One region of the Frankia alni ACN14a genome, then DNA from elsewhere that is predicted to be linked to it. Evidence: predicted binding sites of a transcription regulator. Region 1 holds the regulator's gene; the other holds the start of a gene.
What was found. The regulator LexA, encoded in region 1, represses DNA repair genes until DNA is damaged. The targets are predictions, from matches to a motif close to CGAACNNNNGTTCG.
Positions count from the first base shown of each region.

Region 2: the regulator LexA is predicted to act here: its motif matches at 6,798-6,811, upstream of FRAAL_RS03210 (HNH endonuclease signature motif containing protein).

Region 1 is NC_008278.1:6,169,917-6,178,173, forward strand. Features, by position in the region: gene FRAAL_RS24815 (vitamin B12-dependent ribonucleotide reductase) at 1-2,893, opposite strand, end outside; gene nrdR (transcriptional regulator NrdR) at 3,329-4,123, opposite strand; gene FRAAL_RS24825 (LysM peptidoglycan-binding domain-containing protein) at 4,509-4,814, opposite strand; gene lexA (transcriptional repressor LexA) at 5,336-6,097, shown strand; gene hflX (GTPase HflX) at 6,321-7,781, opposite strand; gene FRAAL_RS24840 (helix-turn-helix transcriptional regulator) at 8,219-8,257, shown strand, end outside.
Region 2 is NC_008278.1:797,969-806,225, forward strand. Features, by position in the region: gene FRAAL_RS03175 (RecQ family ATP-dependent DNA helicase) at 1-1,064, shown strand, start outside; gene FRAAL_RS03180 (SDR family NAD(P)-dependent oxidoreductase) at 1,242-2,081, shown strand; gene FRAAL_RS03185 (LLM class flavin-dependent oxidoreductase) at 2,282-3,460, opposite strand; gene FRAAL_RS03190 (tetratricopeptide repeat protein) at 3,464-4,027, opposite strand; gene FRAAL_RS03195 (hypothetical protein) at 4,461-4,733, shown strand; gene FRAAL_RS03200 (patatin-like phospholipase family protein) at 4,685-5,470, shown strand; gene FRAAL_RS03205 (1-acyl-sn-glycerol-3-phosphate acyltransferase) at 5,488-6,738, shown strand; gene FRAAL_RS03210 (HNH endonuclease signature motif containing protein) at 6,844-8,257, shown strand, end outside.

The sequences.
Region 1 (8,257 bases):
CGCGCGCCACGTGCGCGGGCCCGTGGCCGACAGCGACCCCGTTGCTGCCCGGCCCCGGACGGCTGGCCGGCGGCGCCGACCCGGCGCCGACCGGACCCGCGGCAGAACCCCCCACGGCAGAACCCGCCGCGGCTGAACCCACAGCCGAACCCGCGCCCGGCTCCGGGGCGTGCGCGCCGGGCAGCGCGTCCGCGAGTGGCCCGGCGGGCGCCTCGACGGGGTCGACGACCGCGTCGGCCTGCACTCCGTACCGGCCGTTGACCTCGCGGAGCCGTTCGGCCGCGGTGGAGATGCCGAGCTCGGCACGGCGGTCGGCGTCGAGGTAGTCCAGAGCCAGCCGGCGGAACAGGTAGTCCATGATCGACTGAGCGATCCGGACGTCCGGGTCGTCGGTCATCCCGGCCGGCTCGAAGCGCATGTTGATGAACTTGCTGACGTACGCCTCCAGCGGCACCCCGTACTGCAGGCCGATCGAGATGGCGATCGCGAAGGCGTCCATCACGCCGGCCAGCGTGGAGCCCTGCTTCGACATCTTGATGAAGACCTCGCCGAGGCCGTCGTCCGGGTAGGAGCCCGCGGTCAGGTACCCCTCCGCACCGCCGACGGCGAACGAGACCGTCTGCGACGGGCGGGTCTTCGGCAGCCGCCGGCGCACCGGCCGGTACTCGATCTCGGCGGCGGCGGTCCCGACGAGCGCGGTCCCGACGGGCGTGGGCGCGCCGGCCGGGGGCGCCGCCAGGGCCGCGGCGGTCGCGGCGCTCGCCGCGGCGTCCCGCTTCGCCCCCCGGACGTCGGACAGCGGCTGGCCGACCTTGCAGTTGTCCCGGTAGATCGCCAGCGCCTTCAGGCCCAGCCGCCAGCCCTCCAGGTAGATCTCCTCGACCTCCTCGACGGTCGCGGTCGAGGGCATGTTCACCGTCTTGGAGATCGCGCCGGACAGGAACGGCTGCACCGCGGCCATCATCCGCACGTGCCCCATCGGGGAGATGGCCCGCTCGCCGATCGCGCAGTCGAACACGTCGTAGTGCTCCGGACGCAGGCCGGGGGCGTCGACGACGTGGCCGTGCTCGGCGATGAACTCGACGATCGCCTCGAGGGTCTCCTCCGGGTAGCCGAGCGCGCGCAGCGCCGCCGGGACCGTCTGGTTGACGATCCGCATGCTGGCGCCGCCGACCAGCTTCTTCATCTTCACCAGGGCGAGGTCCGGTTCGATGCCGGTGGTGTCGCAGTCCATCGCCAGGCCGATCGTGCCGGTCGGGGCGAGCAGGCTCACCTGGGCGTTGCGCCAGCCGTGCTTGTCGCCCAGCGTCTGCGCCCGGGCCCACTCCTTGGACGCCGCGGCGAGGACCCGGGTGTCCTCGGTGTGCACGGACCGTACGGCGTCGTTCGCGGCGGAGTGCTTGCGCACCACCCGGCGGTGCGCGTCGGCGTTGCGGGCGAAGCCGTCGTAGGCGCCGACGATGCCGGCGAGCTCCGCCGAGCGCCGGTAGGCGGTGGCGGTCATCAGCGAGGTGATCGACGCGGCGAGCGCGCGGCCGCCGTCGGAGTCGTAGGCGCGGGCGCTGGCCATGAGCAGCGCCCCGAGGTTGGCGTACCCGATGCCGAGCTGGCGGTAGGCGCGGGTGACTGCGGTGATCTCCGGGGTCGGGAAGTCCGCGAAGCAGATCGAGATGTCCATCGCAGTGATGATCAGCTCGACCGCGGCGACGAACCCCTCGGCGTCGAAGGTCCGGTCCGGGCGCAGGAACGTCAGCAGGTTCAGCGACGCGAGGTTGCAGCTCGAGTTGTCCAGGTGCACGTACTCGCTGCAGGGGTTGGAGGCGCTGATCCGGCCGCTCTCGGGGCAGGTGTGCCAGTCGTTGATCGTGCCGTCGTACTGGATGCCGGGATCCGCGCAGGCCCACGCCGCCTCGGCGATGGTGCGGAACAGCCCCTTGGCGTCGATCGTCTCGATGGTCCGACCGTCGAGGCGGGCCCGCAGGTCGAAGCTGCTCCCATCGACGACCGCGCGCATGAACTCGTCGGTGACCCGGACCGAGTTGTTGGCGTTCTGGTACTGCACGGAGGCGATGTCCCGCCCGCCGAGGTCCATGTCGAACCCGGCGTCCCGCAGTGCCCGGATCTTGTCCTCCTCCCGGGCCTTCGTCTCGACGAACTCGACGATGTCCGGGTGGTCGACGTCGAGCACGACCATCTTCGCCGCCCGCCGGGTCGCCCCACCCGACTTGATCGTGCCCGCCGACGCGTCCGCGCCGCGCATGAAGCTCACCGGGCCGGAGGCCGTGCCGCCGGAGGACAGCAGCTCCTTCGAGGAGCGGATGCGGGACAGGTTGAGCCCGGCCCCCGAGCCGCCCTTGAAGATCAGCCCTTCCTCGCGATACCAGTTGAGAATCGACTCCATAGTGTCATCAACTGAAAGGATGAAACACGCGGAGACCTGCTGGGGGGCTGGGGTTCCGACGTTGAACCAGACCGGGGAGTTGAAGCTGAACACCTGGTGAAGCAGCATCCAGGTCAGCTCGTGCTCGAAGATCTCGGCGTCGGCGTCGGTGGCGAAGTAGCCGTGCTCGCGGCCGGCGGTGCCGTAGGCGCGCACGACCCGGTCGATGAGCTGGCGCAGGGAGGACTCCCGGCCCGGCGTGCCCAGCGCCCCGCGGAAGTACTTGCTCGTCACGATGTTCGACGCGTTGACCGACCAGGATTCGGGGAACTCCACCCCGCGCTGTTCGAAGTTGACCGAGCCGTCCCGCCAGTTGGTCATGACGACGTCCCGGGTCTCCCAGGTGACCTCGTCGTACGGGTGGACGCCGGCGGTGGTGCGCGAGCGCCGGATCTTCAATCCGCTCGCCCTGGCCGCAGACCTGCCCGCCTTCGTGCCGCGACTTTCGGTCATGACGCTCCTCGTCCTGTCTTCTCATCGGCGCGCGCTGGCGCACTGGTGGTGGCATCCCCGCCCGGGCCCGGTCCACTGCATGCGTGGACGGCGGACCGCGGGCGAATCGGCGTGCCGGCCGAGCCGAACCCCGGGGTCAACCGGTCCGGCGGGAGCGGCACGCATGGCGAACACACCGACCCCGGCGGCCCGACTCCCATCCCGGCGCCCGTCCGGCCACGGACACGGCCAGGTGGGGGACGGCCGGGACACGCGAAACCGGGTCGCCGCGACCGGGCCGCGCGGGCATCGAGTAACGCGGAATCGGGTCACACGGGTTCGGACGCCCACGCCGGCCGGGTCAGGTCGTCCCGTGCGCGCGGGAACGGGCCGGCGGGGCGGCGATGCTGCTGGTGGGACGGGCGGGCGGGGCCTGCGCGGCCCGGCGGCGGCCCGTCAGGTGCGGGTGGCCGAGGCGCCGCGCGCCCGGCCGACCTCGTACTCCCCCGTACTCGGCTCGGCCCGGCCGAGGCCGCCCTCGACGATGTTCAACGGGTTCCCGCCGCTGCGGCGGCCCGGGGTCTCCGGGTGCTCGCGAACGGCGGCGAGCATGTCCCGGCCTGGGCGGCCGGGGCGTGAGGTGTCCGAGTCGACCCGCCGGCCACCGGACGGGGGGCTGTCGGGGCCGGCCCGCTGCATCGGGTCCGCCGGGTCGGTGAACGCCCCACCGGTGTGGCGGCCGGCCGGGCCCCCCAGCTCGTCGAGATCGTCGAGGTCGTCCGGCTCGGCGCCGCGGCGGGTACCGGACGTCTCGGCCCGCAGCGCCGCGATCGCGTTCTCGAAGTCGCCGAGCGACTCGAAGGCCAGGTACACCGAGGCGAAACGGAGGTAGGCCACCTCGTCGAGCTCGCGGAGCGGGCCGAGGATCGCCCGGCCGATCGCCTCCGCGGGGACCTCCGCCGAGCCCGAGGAGCGCACGGCATCCTCCACGCGCTGGGCCAGCAGAGCAAGATCATCGTCGCGCACCGGCCGGCCCTGGCACGCCTTGCGCACGCCGGTGATCACCTTGGCGCGGCTGAAGGGCTCCGCCACGCCGCTGCGCTTGAGCACCCGCAGCGACGCCTCCTCCATGGTGGTGAACCGGCGACCACACGACAGGCAGGATCGCCGCCGCCGAATCGCCGAGCCCTCTTCGGCCTCCCGGCTGTCGACGACACGGCTGTCCGGATGCCGGCAGAACGGGCATCGCACGCGATACGCCTCCTTCGTCCGGTCCGGCGCGGACCACCCGGCGCGGCGGGACGACGAGCCGGGAGCCGGCCCACGCCCGAGCACCGGCCAAGCCGTCCTGTGGACGGCCGCCCGCACCTCTGTGGAAAGCCTGTGCATCAACCTGTGGATGACTTACGCCCTCGTAAGCACCAGATGTTGTGTCCAACCTAGCGCACAACCCCAGTGATGGGGACACCGGCCCCCCCGCGTGTCACACCGGGACATCAGCCCGCGGGGGCGCGACAACCCTGCGCGAGGGCGCCTCACCCGCCCGCTGCCGCCGGAGACCGGCCCGTCACGGCGACGAGCCGCCGAGCGCCGGCCGGGATCAGACGGTGGCGGAGTGGACCGCCCGACCGGCGGGTCAGCCCAGCACCAGGAACTGGCCGGGGGTGAGCTCGACCGAGGGGAGATGGTTGATCCGCATCAGCCGATCCACGACGACACGGGTGTCGGCGTCGGGGTCGAGCGCAACGGCGATCTCCCACAGCGTCTCTCCGGCGAGCACCAGGTGACCCCGCGGCGGCTCGCCGGACCACGCGATCGAGGCGCGCGGCAGGACGCCCACCAGCACCGCGGCGAGGGCCAGCGCGACGACGGCGACCACGACAACCCGGCCGCGGCGGGTCAGCCGCAGCGGCGGCAGCGGCTCGCCGGCGCCACGGCGCACCGCCGACCGAGAGACCGGCGAGCGAGAAACCGGTGAACGAGACAGGCACGCCCCCGGAACCGGCCTCCCGGCACCGACCCCGGCGGCCGGCCGGGCCACTCGCACCCGCGCCGGACCGCCCGCCGGCCATCTCCCGGCCCGGCGCGCCGCCCGTTCCCGGGCAGCCGCCAGATCGACCACCTGCGTGGTGTGCGCGCTGTGCACGGCTTCCTCCCCAGGCACCCCGAACCAGGTCGCGGACGCCACGAACTCCCGTTCGATCGAACTCCTGATCGATTGTCGCACCGGAGACCCGCCAGGAAAAGGGACACGCTCGAACAGACGTTTGAGATTCCGCGACCGGGCGGTTACCGTCGAGACGATCAGGTTTGCACCGGGCGGTTTCCCCCGGTCGCGGACAGCCGGGTGCCGTGGGGGGTGCCGGTCTCGCCGGGCGAGGCCGTCAGCCGCGCGCACGTCCGGCGCGCGGCCGCGCGGCGACCAACCGGCGACGGAGTAGGCGACGAGGAGAGCGGTAGGCGATGACCAGCCAAGGCAGGGGTACACGCCGGGGCGGGGCCCGCGGCAACGTGCGGGCCTTTCCCGAAAACCCCGCGGACGCAGCCGGCCTGACCCCCCGGCAGCGCAAGGTGCTCGAGGTCATCCGGGCCGAGGTGGAACGGCGCGGGTACCCGCCCAGCGTGCGGGAGATCGGGGAGGCGGTGGGGCTGACCAGCACGAGCAGCGTGGCGCATCAGCTCAAGGTGCTGGAGGAGAAGGGCTACCTGCGCCGGGACCCGAACCGTCCGCGGGCCATGGAGGTGCTCAGCCCCGACCGGCCACGGCGCAAGGCCGATTCCGGCGCGGCGGCTGTCGTGTCGACGTTCCCGGGCGCCGCGGCGGCGCCGGCCGGGGTGGGCGGCGAGGGGTCCGCGGCCTACGTGCCGGTCCTCGGGCGGATCGCCGCCGGCGGGCCGATCCTGGCCGAGCAGGCGATCGAGGACGTCTTTCCCCTGCCGAAGGAGATCGTCGGCGAGGGCACTCTGTTCCTGCTCCGGGTCGTCGGCGAGTCGATGATCAATGCAGCGATCTGTGACGGCGACTGGGTGGTGGTGCGCCAGCAGCCGGTCGCGGACAACGGTGAGATCGTCGCCGCGATGATCGACGGCGAGGCGACGGTCAAGCGCCTACGGGTCCGCGACGGGAAGATCTGGCTGCACCCGGAGAATCCGACGTTCAGCGACATCCCCGGCGAGGAGGCGACGATCCTCGGGCGGATCGTCGCCGTGCTGCGCCGGATCTGACCGTGGACGGCCGGCCGCGCGAGGCGGCCGGCCGGTTCGGCTGCCACGAACCGCGGGACAGGTGCCACCGGCCGTGCCGTGCCCGTCGGCGGCGGGTCAATGCCGGTCCCGACAGCCCCGGTCCCGACAGCCCCGGTCCCGACAGCCTCGGTCCCGAGGGAACAGGGCTGACGGGCCAGGGCTGGGGGAATGGGTCAGGGCTGAGGGCAGGTCAGGGCTGGGATCAGGGCTGGAAGGCGTGCAGTTCCGCGGCGAGCGACGGGGACACCCTCGCGAGCAGGCGGGTGCCGTCCGCGGTGTGCTCCAACTCGAGCACCTCGCCGTGGGCGTGCACCCGTGAGACGAGATCGCCCCGCGTGTAGGGGACGAGGACCTTCATCTCCACGTCGGGGTGGGGAACCCGGGCGCACAGGGCGTCGACGAGCGCGGTCAACCCCTCCCCCGTGCGCGCCGAGACGAAGACAGCGTCGGGCGCGAGCTGGCGCAGGCCGGCGAGGACGGTCGGCTCGGTGGCGTCAACCTTGTTCACGACAATCAACTCGGCAACGTTGCCCGCGTCGATGTCGTTGAGCACCTCGCGCACCGCGGAGATCTGGGCGGCCGGGTCGGGAGCGGAGCCGTCGACGACGTGCAGGATGAGGTCCGCGTCGGCGACCTCCTCCAGGGTCGAGCGGAACGCCTCGACGATCTGGTGCGGCAGGTGCCGGACGAAGCCGACCGTGTCGGTGAGGGTGAACGCCCGGCCGTCCGGCAGGGTCGCGCGCCGCACGGTCGGGTCCAGCGTGGCGAACAGCGCGTCCTCGACGAGGACGCCGGCGCCGGTGAGACGGTTGAGCAGCGATGACTTGCCGGCGTTGGTGTAGCCGGCGATCGCCACCGCGGGCACCTCGCCGCGCCGGCGAGCCGACCGCTTCGTCTCCCGCACGGTCGCCATCCCGGCGAGCTCCCGGCGCAGGCGTGCCATCCGGGCGCGCAGTCGCCGGCGGTCCGTCTCGATCTTCGTCTCGCCGGGTCCACGGGTCCCGATGGGGGCACGTCCGCCGCCGCTGGCCGCAGCGCGGGACATCGACTCACCCCAGCCACGCAGGCGGGGCAGCATGTACTGGAGCTGGGCGAGCTCGACCTGAGCCTTGCCCTCCCGGGACGTCGCGTGCTGGGCGAAGATGTCGAGGATGAGCGCCGTCCGGTCGATGACCTTGACCTTGACGACCTCCTCGAGCTGGCGCAGCTGGCCCGGGGTGAGCTCGCCGTCGCAGATCACCGTGTCCGCGCCGGTCGCGGCGACGACCTCGGCGAGTTCGCGGGCCTTGCCGGACCCGACATAGGTCGACGCGTCCGGCCGGTCGCGACGCTGCACGAGCGCGTCGAGCACGACCGAACCCGCCGTGGTCGCGAGGGCGGCGAGCTCCGCCATGGAGGCCTCGGCCGACCGCAGCGAACCCGACGTCCACACTCCGATGAGGACGACCTGCTCCAGCCGAAGCTGGCGGTACTCGACCTCGGTGACGTCGTCGAGCTCGGTGGCCAGCCCGGGCACACGGCGCAGTGCCGCGCGCTCCTCCAGGTCGAAGCCGTCTCCCGAATCGTCATAGAAACCCGAGAGGTACGCCGAATCCGCATCGGCGAGGTCGATGAGGGATCTGTCGAAAGTGGACGCCGTCAGGGCGTCGGCAGGAAGAGTCATACCATCCGTTCTCAACGCGGCTCGCTGCCGCGAGATTCCGCGCCGCTTCGTCCGGCCAGGTCACGCGCGGGTTCCGGCGACCTGATGAGGTCCGCGACAGGGGCCGGCGCGGGCGTCGGTCGCTGCCTTGCGGATTCATCCCGTCTCCGACCAGGGTCCCACGCCGCCATGACGATCGCGAACGGTTTCCGGGTTGGCATGCCGTGGCCTTCACATCGGCCGGCACAGGCACCCGGAACGGGGCATGGGCGCCCAGACAGCGCAACGGACCCTCGGCGGCCACCTCACCGCGCTGCGGGCGCCCTGGCCTCGCCGACCTGACGCAAAGCGCTCCCGTGCACCACTGTCGTGACCGCGGGTCGACAAGCCCCCGGCACGAGGTAGACGCCCCGTTCGGGGCGCCCCGAACGGGACGTCGGCCGCGTACCGTCGACGCCGTGTACCGGGAACGACCGGCGACCCGGCTGCCGGCCACG
Region 2 (8,257 bases), 2.1 Mb from region 1:
TGCGACTGCGTGACCCCGTCGAGGTCGTACGGGGATTCGACCGGCCCGAGATCAGCCTGTCCGTGGTGTCGTTCACCGACGAGGAGTCCAAGCGGGCGAGCCTGATCGAACGCATCGCGGGGGAGGCCAAGCCGGCGTTGGTCTACGCGGCCACCCGGCGGGCCACGCAGGAGCTGGCCGACGAGCTCGCCGGCCTCGGGCTGACGGTGCATCCCTACCATGCCGGCCTGAAGGCTGCGCGGCGACGCGAGGTCGAGGCGGACTTCATGGCCGACCGGTGCGACGTGGTGGTCGCCACGACCGCCTTCGGCATGGGCATCGACAAGCCCAACGTCCGCACCGTCATCCACGCCGAGGTGGCCGACTCCCTCGACTCCTACTACCAGGAGATCGGCCGCTCGGGGCGAGACGGTGAGCCCGCGGTGGCCTGCCTGTTCTACCGGCCGGAGGATCTCGGGCTGCGGCGATTCTTCGCCTCCGGCCGGGTCGACGAGACGGCCCTACGCCGCGTCGCGGTCCTGCTGGGGCACGCCGACGCACCGGTGACGGCGCGGGAGCTGGCCAAGGCGGCGGGGCTGCGCGACACCGCGCTGACCCGGCTGGTGGACCTGCTGGCCAGCGCGGACGTCGTGGCGGTGGGCGACGACGGGCGCATCGCCGCGCGAGTCGACGCCCCGGATCCGGAGGAGGCGGCGCGGCGCGCGCTCGGAGTGGCCGAGGCGCGGGTCGAGGTCGACCGTTCCCGCGTCGAGATGATGCGCGGCTACGCCGAGACCCGGGACTGCCGGCGGGCGTTCCTGCTGGCCTACTTCGGCGAGACGATCAGCGGGCCGTGCGGGCGCTGCGACAACTGCCTGGCCGGTCTGCCGGCCCAGCGGCGGGCCGAACCCGCGGGCGACGAGGCGCCGTTCCCCGCCGGCGCCGCGGTGCGCCACGTCTCGTGGGGCCGGGGGCAGGTCGTCAAGGAGGATGGCGATCGCATCACGGTGCTGTTCGACGACGTCGGCTACCGGACCCTGTCGGTGGGGGCGGTCCGGGAGCGTCACCTGCTCGATCGGACCTGAAGGACCTGCGCCGCAGCGCATCCCCCCACCGAAGGGCCCGCACCTACAGGTACGACCGCCGTTACAGCGACTGCCCGGTCCGTCCCGAGATGTCCGATGATGTCGTTTCCTGACATCGTCGCGTGCCGTGCATTGGACCCAAGCACGGTCACGCGCCCGGCCAGAGCAGGGAGGACCATGACCGCGCAAGCGGATCTCAAGATGAGCACCGCCCTGGTCACAGGGGCGTCGTCAGGCATCGGCGCGGCCTTCGCGCAGGCGTATGCGGCCCGCGGCGCCACGCTCGTCCTGGTGGCGCCGGCGGAGCCCAGACTGACGGAGGTCGCGCAGCGGCTGGGCACCCGCTACGGGGTCGAGGTGCACACCGTGCCGATCGACCTCGCCGAGGAGAGCGGTCCCGACCAGCTCGCCAAGGCGGTCGCCGAGACCGGCCTGGAGATCGACATCCTCGTCAACAACGCCGGCTTCGGGACCCGTGGGCCCTACCACGAGCTGTCCCCGGACCGGGATCACCGCGAGGTGATGGTGAACGTCGTGGCGGTGGAGCGGGTCGCGCACCTGTTCCTGCCCGCCATGGTTGCCCGGGGCTCCGGCACCATCATCAACGTGTCGTCGACCTCGGGCTTCCAGGCCGTCCCCTACATGGCGGTCTACGGCGCCTCCAAGGCCTTCGTCCTGTCCTTCTCCATCGGCCTGTGGGCCGAGTGCCGGCCGCGTGGGGTGCGGGTGCTCGCCCTGTGCCCGGGGCCGACCGACACCGACTTCTTCGAGGTGCTGGGCTCGCGGATGTCCGCCGGCGGACGGTTGCGGACCACCGACGAGGTGGTGGCGGCGGCCTTTCGGGCCCTTGACCGGGGCCAGGCGTACGTCATCGACGGCCGGTTGAACTACCTGACGTCCAACGCCTCCCGGCTGCTGCCCCGCGGCCTGGTCGCGCGGATCACCGAGCGGGTGCTGCGGTCCGGGTCGCTGGCCGCGGTGCCGGGCGCGGTGCCGGCGAAGCGTCGCACCGCCTGATCGGGCCACCCCTGCCGGCCGTTGCGTGCCGTCCGATCGGACCACCCCGGCCGCCCGCCGTCGTGAGGGTTCGCGGCGCGGCGCGGCCGTCTGGCGGCCTAGGGAGCCATCCCCCGACCGGGCGACCCCGCAGTGGCCCGGTCGGGGGGCGGCCGGCCGGCGACGGCCCGACCGTCGCCGTGGGCCGCCGACGGCTCCGATCACTGTGAGCGGGACGCGCCTACCGGGGTGACCACCGGGGCGACCGCCGGCGCGACCACCGCAGTGGCCGGGTCGGCGGGGGTCAGCCCGCCGAGATCGGCGACCAGCTCGTAGGAGCGGATCCGGTCCGCCAAGCGGTGGACGTTCGTGGTGATCATGATCTCGTCGGCGCCGGTCACGTCGAGCAGGGCGTCGATGCCGGCGCGGACGGTCGAGGGGGAGCCGACGATGTGCGACGCCGTCGCGTTCTCGGCCGCGGCCCGTTCCTGCGGGGTCCAGGCGTGCGCGGCGGCCTCCTCGGGAGAGGGGAAGACGCCGGGACGGCCGCCGCGGATCCGCAGCATCGCCAGCCGGACGGGCGCGGCGAGCCATTCGGCGCGCTCGTCGTCCTCGGCGCAGACGACGGCGGCGGCCACGATCGCGTACGGCTGCTCCCGCCCGGGCGAGGGGCGGAACGACCGCCGGTACAGCTCGAGCGCCGGCACCGTGTTGGCCGAGCTGAAATGGTGCGCGAAGGCGAACGGCAGGCCGAGCATCCCGGCCACCTGGGCGCTGTAGCCGCTGGACCCCAACAGCCAGATCGGCGGCACCGGCGACTGCGGGAACGCGTGCACGCCGCGCATCGGATGGTCGGCGGCGAAGTCGCCGCCGGCGAGGAAGGTGGTCAGCTCGGCGAGCTGCTCGGGAAAGTCGTCGACGGCGAGCAGCCCGGCGGTGCGCCGCAGCGCCCGGGCGGTGGCGGGATCCGTGCCGGGGGCGCGACCGATCCCCAGGTCGATCCGACCCGGAAACAGGGCGCCGAGCGTGCCGAACTGCTCGGCGACCGCCAGCGGCGCATGGTTGGGCAGCATCACGCCACCGGACCCCACCCGGATCGTGCCCGTGGCCGCGGCGACCTGACCGATGAGGATCGCCGTCGCCGAACTGGCGATGCCGGGCATGCCGTGGTGCTCCGCCAACCAGTACCGGATGAAGCCGAGCCGTTCGGCGTGCCGGGCGAGCTCGAGCGACCCGCGGACCGCATCGGTCGGGGTTGTTCCGGTGCCGACCGGCACGAGGTCCAGCACGGACAGGGGGACGCGTCGGGTCAGGTTCACGGCATGGTGCAACGACCTGGCACGGCCGCTGTCTTCCCCGCCCGCCACGTCGGAGCCCGGGCCCGAGCCGGTGTCGGTCACGTCTCAGCCGCCCACGGTCTCCATGTAGTCCTCGGCGACCTCGTCGAGGGCGTCGCTGGGATGGCCGAGCGCCACGCGCACCCGGCGGCGCCCGACGAGCAGGAGATCGAGCAGGAAGTCCGGCACCGGGGCCCGCTCGCAGCGGTGGTAGCCCATCGTGAACCAGGTGTGGGCGTCGTCGAGCCGACCGACCGCCTCCAGGCTCTCGGCCACCGCCTCGTACACCCCCGGATCGGCCGACTTCGCCGCCTTCAGCTCCGCCCGCAGCGCGTCGGCCTCCTCGGCCTGCCCCTCGCGCAGCAGCCCGTCGTGCAGCCAGACGCGGGGATCGACGGGGCAGGCGCTGCCGTCGGCCACGGCCGCGCGGTAGCAGCGGATGGCCTCGCTCCAGTCCTGGGCGAGCCCGTACTGGCTGCCCGCGTCGACCAACAGGGAGGCGCGGGTGATCGTCTCGCTGTGGGTGTCCGGCCGCTCGGCCAGTGCCTCCAGGGTGCCCGCCGCGCCACGGTGATCGCCGCTGCCCGCCGCCCTGAAGACGATCTCATCCACGTCGTCGTCCGAAAGCATGCCGCTCATTCTCCCCGTCCGGGGTCGCTCCGCGACGGACGGGGACCGGTGGCGTGGCTGCGCCTGCCCCGCCCAGGGCGCAGGGATACCGTGCCGGCTTCGGTCGGGCGGAGTGTGACGGCCGACGATCCGGCTGCGGACGGGTCGGCCGGCCCGGATCGGGGAAGGAGGTGATCGATCGCCGCCACGGACAGCGAGCGCGAGCCGTGGGCACAGGACCGGCGGTTCGGTGGATGCGGCGCTTCGGCGGATGGGATGTGGGTGGACGCGAAATCGGCGGGTCGGGATGAGCGGCCGTGGCCCTGGCCCGAGCCGGCGGCGAGCGGGCAGGTGGATGCGGCCCGCGGCGGGGATGCGGCCGGCGTCGGGGATGCGGCCCGCGGCGGGGATGCGGCCGGCGTCGGGGATGCGGCCGGCGTCGGGGATGCGGCTCGTGGTGCTGATTCAGGCCGTGGGGCGGATTCAGGCCGTGGTGCTGATTCAGGCCGTGGTGCTGATTCAGGCCGTGGTGCTGATTCAGGCCGTGGTGCTGATTCAGGCCGTGGTGCGGATGCGGCTCACCGGGCGGATGCAGCTCGAGGTGCGGGGGCGGCTCGTGGGGCGGGGGTGGCCTTCGTTCTCGGCGGGGGTGGCATCCTCGGTGCGAGCGAGGTCGGCATGCTCGCCGCCCTGTTCGACGCCGACATCCTGCCCGACCTGGTGGTAGGCACCTCCGTCGGCGCGATCAACGGGGCCGCGGTGGCGGCCGAACCCGCGCCCGCGACGATCGACCGGCTGACCGATCTGTGGTCGCAGCTTGGCGTCTCCGACGTGTTCGCGGGGGGCCCGGCCCGGCGGCTGGCCACCGTCGTCCAGCACGGTCACCTGCACTCCAACGCCCCGCTGCGCGCGCTGCTGCGCACGCACCTGCCGGCCGGGCCGATCGAGGACCTGCCGGTGCGGTTCCAGTGTGTCGCGGCGAGCATCGAACGGGCCGCTGCGCACTGGTTCGACCGCGGACCGCTCGTCGAGGCGGTGCTGGCCTCCTGCGCGGTTCCGGCGCTGCTGCCGCCGGTGCGCATCGGGGAGGAGCACTTCATCGACGGCGGGATCGTCGACAGCAACCCCGTCGGACGGGCGGTGGAGCTTGGGGCACACACGGTCTACGTCCTGCACGTCGGCCGGATCGAACGGCCGCTACGGCCGCCGCGCTGGCCCTGGGAGGCCGGTCTGGTCGCCTTCGAGATCGCCCGCCGGCGCGGCTTCACCGAGGCGATGGCCCGGCTTCCCAGCGGGGTCGCCGTCCACGTGCTGCCGGTCGGGGAGCGCGGCGCCCCGCTGGTGCCGCTGCGCTACCGCTCCACCTCGGGCCTGAACCGGCGCATCCAGCAGGCCCGGCAGGCCACCGCGGCCTACCTCGACCTCACCGCCGGCGACCGTACCCGGTCGCTGGATGTGCTCTGACCTGGAGGGCTGACGCCGTGGGCGTTCCACCGTGGGCGATCCGCCGGTTCCTGGTCGACCCGCTGTTCGTGCCGCTGGCGGCGGCGCTGGCCCTGCTCGCCGTCGCCGTCGCCGCGCTCGGCCTGCTGGCCGCTCCGGTGGACCGCCGGCTGCGGGTGCCGCGCGCGGCCCTGCTCGTCGCGATCTACCTGACCGCCGAGATGGTGCTGATCGTCGCCATGTTCGGGCTGTGGCTGGCCCGGCCGGCCCTCGACGGGCGTTGGGAGGCCGCCCACCTGTGGCTGCTGCGCCGCACGCTCGCCGTGCTGGTCGCGGCCGCCCGGCGGCTCGTCGGGCTGCGCCTGGAGGTCACCGAGCCGCCCGTGGGGACGGTCGACGCCGGTTCGGGGCCCGTCCTCGTGCTCAGCCGGCACGCCGGGCCGGGGGACTCCTTCGTGCTCATCCACCTGCTGCTCAACCGTTACCACCGGACCCCACGGGTGGTGCTGATCAATCGGCTCCAGCTCGATCCGGCGATCGACATCCTGCTCGGCCGGCTCGGCGCCTGCTTCCTGCGCAACGACGGCTCGGACGACCATGCTGCCGCTCGGATCGGCGACCTCGCCAACAGCCTGACCGCCGGTGAGGCGCTGGTGATCTTCCCGGAGGGGGCGAACTTCACCCCGTCACGCCGCCGGCGGCTGATCGCCCGGCTGCGTGCCCGCGGCCAGTGGGACCGGGCGGCGATCGCGGAGGATCTTGACGCCGTGCTGCCGCCGCGACCGGCCGGGGTGCTCGCCGCACTCGCCACCGGCCGCATCGCCGCCACGATGATCGTGGCGCACGCCGGCCTGGACGAGCTCAGCGCGCCCGGCGAGGTCTGGCAGGCCCTGCCGTTCGCGTCGCCGCTGCTGCTGCGCTGGTGGTGGGTGCCGGCGGCGGAGATCCCGGGCCCCGAGCGGGCCAGGCGGCAGTGGCTGACGATGCACTGGGCAGTGGTGAACGCCTGGATCGGCGCTCAGCGCGCCGTAAGCCTCAGCGATGGTGGCGGTGGCGTTGCCGTCCGAGGCGGCGGCATTGTCGGCGATGGTGTCGGCGGTGGCGGTGGCGGTGGCGGTGGCAATGGCGGCGACGGCGTTGTCGGCGATGGTGTCGTCCGTGGTGGTGGTGGCGATGGTGGCGGCGGTGGTGGTGGCGTTGGTGTTGTCAGCGGCGGTGGTGTCGGCGCGGCCCAGCCAGCGGCGGGCGACCCGCCGTCGCCAACGGACCCGGCCAATCCCGTGCTGTAGGTGGCTTTTCCTCGGGGGCGGTGCGAGTTGGTTCCCGTGTCGTCTCCGCCCACAGCGTACGAACAGGTGTTCGACATTGGGTGGATGTTGTTCTACCGTTACCCCATGGATCTCAACGACTTCGGGGACGGCCCTGACCCGCCGACCCGCCTCGCCACAATCTCCCGCCAGCTCGACGGGCTCCTCACCGCCCAGGCCTGGCAGCTGTCCGACACGGAGCTGGACGGGCTGCTCGAGGGGGTCTGCCGGCTGACCAGCCGCGTCGCCGCCGTCCGAGGGCTGCTGTTCGTCGAGGCCCAGGACCGCGGATTCGCCGTGCGCCACGGCGCCACCGACCTCACCGGCTGGCTGCGCGACCGGCTACGCCTGACCACCCGCGACGCCCGCCGCCAGGTCACCCTCGCCCACGACACCACCACCGTCCACACCGCCACCGGCACCGCGTTGGCCGACGGAACGATCACCGTCGAACAGGCGATGGTCATCAGCGACGCGCTACGCACCCTGCCCACCGCCACCACCCCCGACCAGCAGACCGCCGCCGAACAGGCCCTCCTACGCTTCGCCGACCAGTTCGACCCCCACCACCTCGTCAAACTCGCCGCCCGCCTCCGCGAAACACTCACCACCACCGACACCTCCCCCGGCGGCGACGACCCCCACACCGACAGCCACACCGGCGAACACACCAACCCCAGCACCCGCACCGGCAAGACCGGCAAGACCGGCAACGATGGCACCGGCACCGGTGGCAACGGCGGCCTCGGCGGTCACGGGAACGACGGCCGCGACACCCCCACCCCGGACCCGGCCGACATCCGCCGCCTCACCCTCACCGACACCCCCACCGGCGCCACCCTCATCCACGGCGAACTCGACGCCGAAGGCGCCGCCCTCCTACGCACCGCCCTCGACAGCCTCGCCGCCCCCCACCCCGCGGCGGACGGCACCCCCGACCGGCGCAGCCCCACCCGCCGCCGCGCCGACGCCCTGCTCGACCTCACCACCCGCGCCCTCGGCGCCGCCACCCTCCCGCAGAGCGGCGGGGTGCGCCCGCACCTCACCATCACCATCGACTGGAACACCCTGCTCGCCACCGGCACCACCCCCGCCACCACCGACTGGGGACTCCCCCTACCCCACAGCGTCCTGACCCGACTGTCCTGCGACGCCGACATCACCCGCATCATCCTCAACCCCGCCGGCGTCCCCCTCGACATCGGACGATCAACCCGCGTCGTGCCCCCACAGCTACGCCGCGCCCTCGCCGCCCGCGACCGCGGATGCAGCTTCCCCGGCTGCGACCGACCCCCGTCCTGGTGCGAAGCACACCACGTCATCCACTGGACACACGGCGGAACCACTGCCCTCCACAACCTCGTCCTGCTCTGCGGCCACCACCACCGCCAAGTCCACCACGACGGCTGGACCATCATCTTCACCGACGACGGCCACCCCGCCTACACCCCACCCTGGCGCATCGACCCCCACCAACGCCCCCGCCGCAACCCCTACACCC